2 regions of the Clostridium sp. CTA-5 genome follow, and region 2 is predicted to be linked to the other one. Evidence: predicted binding sites of a transcription regulator. Region 2 holds the regulator's gene; the other holds the start of a gene.

Region 1 (2,419 bases), on a different contig from region 2:
CTGAATTTAATGATGTTAATGGTATTTTGGTTACAGATGAAGAAACAAGTAAAAAAATACTAGAAACACTAAATCAATAATTTCAGTTATTAAATTAGTTTGTAAAATTTATTTTATAAAAAAGCATTACTTAGGAGGTAATTTTAATGGCAAATGTAAAAGTAGCAATTAATGGTTTTGGACGTATTGGACGTCTTGCATTTAGACAAATGTTTGGAGCGGAAGGATATGATGTGGTTGCAATCAACGACTTAACAGATCCTAAAATGTTAGCTCACTTATTAAAATATGATTCATCACAAGGTAGATATGAAGGAACTGTAGAAGTTAAAGATAATGCTATCATTGTTAATGGAAAAGAAATCAAAATCTACGCTGAAGCTGATGCTTCAAAACTTCCTTGGGGAGAATTAGGAGTAGACGTAGTACTTGAATGTACTGGATTCTATGTATCAAAAGCTAAATCTCAAGCTCATATTAATGCAGGTGCTAAGAAAGTTGTTATATCAGCTCCAGCTGGAAACGACCTTCCAACAGTTGTATTCAACGTTAACCAAGATATCTTAACTGCTGAAGATCACATAATATCTGCAGCATCTTGTACAACTAACTGTTTAGCTCCAATGGCTAAAGCACTTAATGACTTAGCACCAATTCAATCTGGTATAATGTCAACTATCCATGCTTACACTGGAGATCAAATGGTATTAGACGGACCACACAGAAAAGGAGATTTCAGAAGAGCAAGAGCTGCTGCTGTAAATATAGTTCCTAACTCAACTGGTGCTGCTAAAGCTATCGGATTAGTTATCCCAGAATTAAACGGTAAATTAATCGGTTCTGCACAAAGAGTTCCAGTTCCAACTGGTTCAACTACAATCTTAGTTGCTGCAGTTAAAGCAAAAGATCTTACAGTTGAAAAAGTAAATGCTGCTATGAAAGCTGCTTCTAACGAATCATTCGGATACACTGAAGAAGAATTAGTATCTTCTGATATCGTAGGAATCAGATTTGGTTCATTATTCGATGCAACTCAAACTATGGTAGCTAAAGTTGATGAAGACACATACCAAGTTCAAGTTGTTTCATGGTATGACAACGAAAATTCATACACTAGCCAAATGGTTAGAACAATCAAATACTTCTCTAATTTCTTAAAATAATTTAAGTTTTAGAAAAAGTAATTTAAAGTTATAAATAAGTCTGGTTTTGTAGTATAAGGCTATAAGGCCAGACTATTTTAAAATATTTAAAAGTTTAATAATTAGAGGTGAAAAAAAATGAATTTTAATAAAAAAACAATTGAAGATATCGAAGTAAAAGGAAAAAAAGTTTTAGTTAGATGTGACTTTAATGTACCATTAAAAGATGGTGTTATAACAGATGAAAACAGATTAAATGGAGCACTTCCAACAATTAATTACTTAATTGAAAAAGGTGCAAAAGTTATACTTTGCTCACATTTAGGAAAAGACGCTTCAAAATCATTAGCACCAGTAGCTAAAAGATTAAGCGAAATGTTAAATAAAGAAGTTGTTTTCGCAAGAGATGAAGAAGTTGTTGGAGAAAACGCTAAAAAAGCAGTTGCTGAAATGAAAGACGGAGATGTTGTATTATTAGAAAATACAAGATGCAGAAAAGAAGAAACTAAGAATGTAGCTGAATTCTCAAAAGAATTAGCTTCTTTAGCTGAAGTATTTGTTAACGATGCATTTGGTACAGCTCATAGAGCTCACTGCTCAACTGTTGGAGTAACTGATTATATTGATACAGCTGTATGTGGATACTTAATCCAAAAAGAATTAAAATTCTTAGGAAATGCAGTTGAAACTCCAGAAAGACCATTCGTTGCTATTTTAGGTGGAGCTAAAGTTTCAGATAAAATTGCTGTTATAAACAATCTTTTAGATAAAGTTAATACAATCATAATTGGTGGTGGAATGGCTTATACATTCTTAAAAGCTCAAGGATATGAAATCGGAACTTCATTAGTTGAAGAAGATAGACTTGACTATGCTAAAGAAATGATTGCTAAAGCAGAAGAAAAAGGTGTTAAATTCTTATTACCAGTAGACCATAGAGTTGCTGCTGAATTCAAAGATGTAGAAGCTACAGTTACAGAAAATGAAAATATTCCAGTAGGAAATATGGGATTAGATATTGGACCAAAGTCTGAAAAATTATATGCTGATGCAGTTAAAGATGCTAAAACTGTAATTTGGAATGGACCAATGGGAGTATTCGAATTTGAAAACTTCAATAAAGGAACAATTGCAGTAGCTAAAGCAATGGCTGATTCAAATGCAACTACTATAATTGGTGGTGGAGATTCAGCAGCTGCTGTTAATATATTAGGATTTGGAGATAAGATGACTCATATCTCAACTGGTGGTGGAGCGTCACTTGAATTCTTAGAAGG
Region 2 (2,419 bases):
TCTTAAAAATACTTTATTTCCTAATTCTCCAAATTCTCTACCTTGGTTTTCATTAAGATCTTTCATTTCTGAAATATCAGCTCCAGCAACAAAAGATTTTTCTCCTGAACCAGTTAATATAACTGCGTATACATTATTATCTTTTTCTAAATCTTCTAATACAGTATCTAAATCTTTTAATGTTTCTGAATTTAATGCATTTAAAGCTTTTGGTCTATTGATTGTGACAATTGCTAAATGTCCTTCTTTTTCAAGAACCACATTTTTTAATTCCATAGTTATAGTCCTCCTTTAAATTTTAATATTTATATTTATAAATTAATAATTAACAAAAATTATAATTATTATTTATTATTTATCAAATTTATTTTTACTTATATATTAATTACATGGACTAGCATTGTTATAATATTAACAAATCTTCTTAAAAATAAAATTTTTGCACATTTATTTTAGTCTTACTAATTATTGTTATAATATTAACAATTCATTACAAAAAAAATAATCAAATATATCCAATCCAACCTTAATTTAAATTATAATACTTAACTATATTATTTGCAATAAGATATTCTGTTATTAACAGATTTTTTATAATGTTCGCATAATTCATACTAATTTTATTCTAACTATTCTTCTTATATATAATTAATTTATCAATTATTGTTGATGCAATTGATAAATTAGCGTAGATACACTTTCACTCAAATGAACATTTTCTACTTTAACATCATCAGGCACTTGTAAATCTATTGGTGCAAAATTCCAAATCCCTCTGATTCCACCTCTAACTAATTCATCTGATACTTTTTGAGCACTCTTTTTAGGTACACATATAACCCCAATATCTATAGATTGACAGCTTAAAAATTTGCCTAACTCATCAATATCTCTAATCTCAATATCTCTAATTTTCATTCCTATTAACTTAGGATTTGCATCAAAAATTGCCGTAATCATAATTCCTAATTTATCGAATCTACTATAATTCGCAATTGCTTGCCCAATATTTCCTGCTCCAATTAATACAGCATTATACTCTTTATCTAGTCCCAATATAGAATTGATTTGAGCATACAAGTCCCTAACATTGTATCCATATCCTTGTTGGCCAAAATCTCCAAAACAATTTAAATCTTGCCTTATTTGTGATGCTGTAAAACCTATTTTTTGTCCTAGTTCTTTTGAAGAAATTCGATCTACATCATTTTTCATAAGTTCATTGAGATACCTATGATATTTAGGCAATCTCTTAATTACTGCCATAGATATATTCTTATTCTTTTCCATACACTTTCTCCTTATTTAATATTATCTATTTTAATATTATATATATTTAAAAATATTTAATCTATTTTTTCACAATCTTAATAATTTATTGTATATATTCTTTTTTTCTTTTTCTTTTTTTCTTTTTTCAATGTTAACTAAAATAATTTTAAATGTTCAACCAAAATTTGAAATCCCATTAGAATTAAAATTATTCCTCCCATGATTTCTGCTTTGTCTTTAAGTAAATTTCCAACTATTTTCCCAATATATACAGCTACTAAACTAATAATAAATGTAATTATCCCTATAAAAAAAGCCGCAGTTAATATATTAACACTTAAAAAAGCAAAACTCACTCCAATTGCTAAAGCATCTATACTTGTTGCAATTGCTAATATTAAAAATCTCTTATTGGAATTTATATCAATATTTTCTTCATCTTCTTCTCCAAATAAAGATTCATAAATCATCTTTCCTCCTACAATGCTTAATAAAATAAATGCAATCCAATGATCCCATTCTTGTATATATTGGTTAAATCCGTATCCTAAACTCCACCCAATTAAAGGCATTATTGCTTGGAAACCACCAAAATATATACCGGCTTTTAATGCAGTCCGTTTTTTTTCATTTTCAGAAACTTTAAGACCTGTAGTAAGAGATATAGCAAAAGCATCCATAGCTAAACCTATTGATATAAATATAATTGTTACAATTGGCATTTACTGTCCTCCATAGTTTATCATAATATAAAAACTTAATTTTTTCTAGTTTTATCTCATATAATATATTTTTTTCTGAAATCTCAGTATACTTTTTTAAATTTTTATTGTCAATTAAATAATTTGTTTTCAAATTATTTTTAATCAAATTAAAAAAGAGCAATTTAATACTTTATATTAAATTGCCCTTTTAATAATTAAATTATTTATGCTTTTAAGGCTCTCATAGAATTTAATACAGCTATTAATGTAACACCAACATCTGCAAAAACAGCCTCCCACATATTAGCCATACCTAATGCTCCAAGAACTAATACAAAAACTTTAACAAGAAGTGAAAATATTATATTTTGCCATAGTATTGAATTGGTTTTTTGTCCTACTTTCACAGCCTGTACTAAAGATAATGGATCATCTTTCATTAA

Evidence for each region. The regulator Rex, encoded in region 2, represses fermentation and respiration genes when NADH is low (regulators of the CRP and FNR family bind a similar motif). The targets are predictions, from matches to a motif close to ATTGTTAANNNNTTAACAAT.
Region 1: a site for Rex is predicted at 1,246-1,265, ahead of ACYUET_RS05420 (phosphoglycerate kinase). Genes of this name have one in related genera too.

What each region holds. Positions count from the first base shown of each region.
Region 1 covers NZ_BAAAAT010000002.1:15,412-17,830, reverse strand. Annotated here, with positions in the region: gene ACYUET_RS05430 (sugar-binding transcriptional regulator) at 1-80, shown strand, start outside; gene gap (type I glyceraldehyde-3-phosphate dehydrogenase) at 147-1,163, shown strand; gene ACYUET_RS05420 (phosphoglycerate kinase) at 1,281-2,419, shown strand, end outside.
Region 2 covers NZ_BAAAAT010000006.1:47,475-49,893, forward strand. Annotated here, with positions in the region: gene ACYUET_RS12650 (short-chain-enoyl-CoA hydratase) at 1-276, opposite strand, end outside; gene ACYUET_RS12655 (redox-sensing transcriptional repressor Rex) at 661-1,290, opposite strand; gene ACYUET_RS12660 (manganese efflux pump MntP) at 1,428-1,994, opposite strand; gene ACYUET_RS12665 (heavy metal translocating P-type ATPase) at 2,201-2,419, opposite strand, start outside.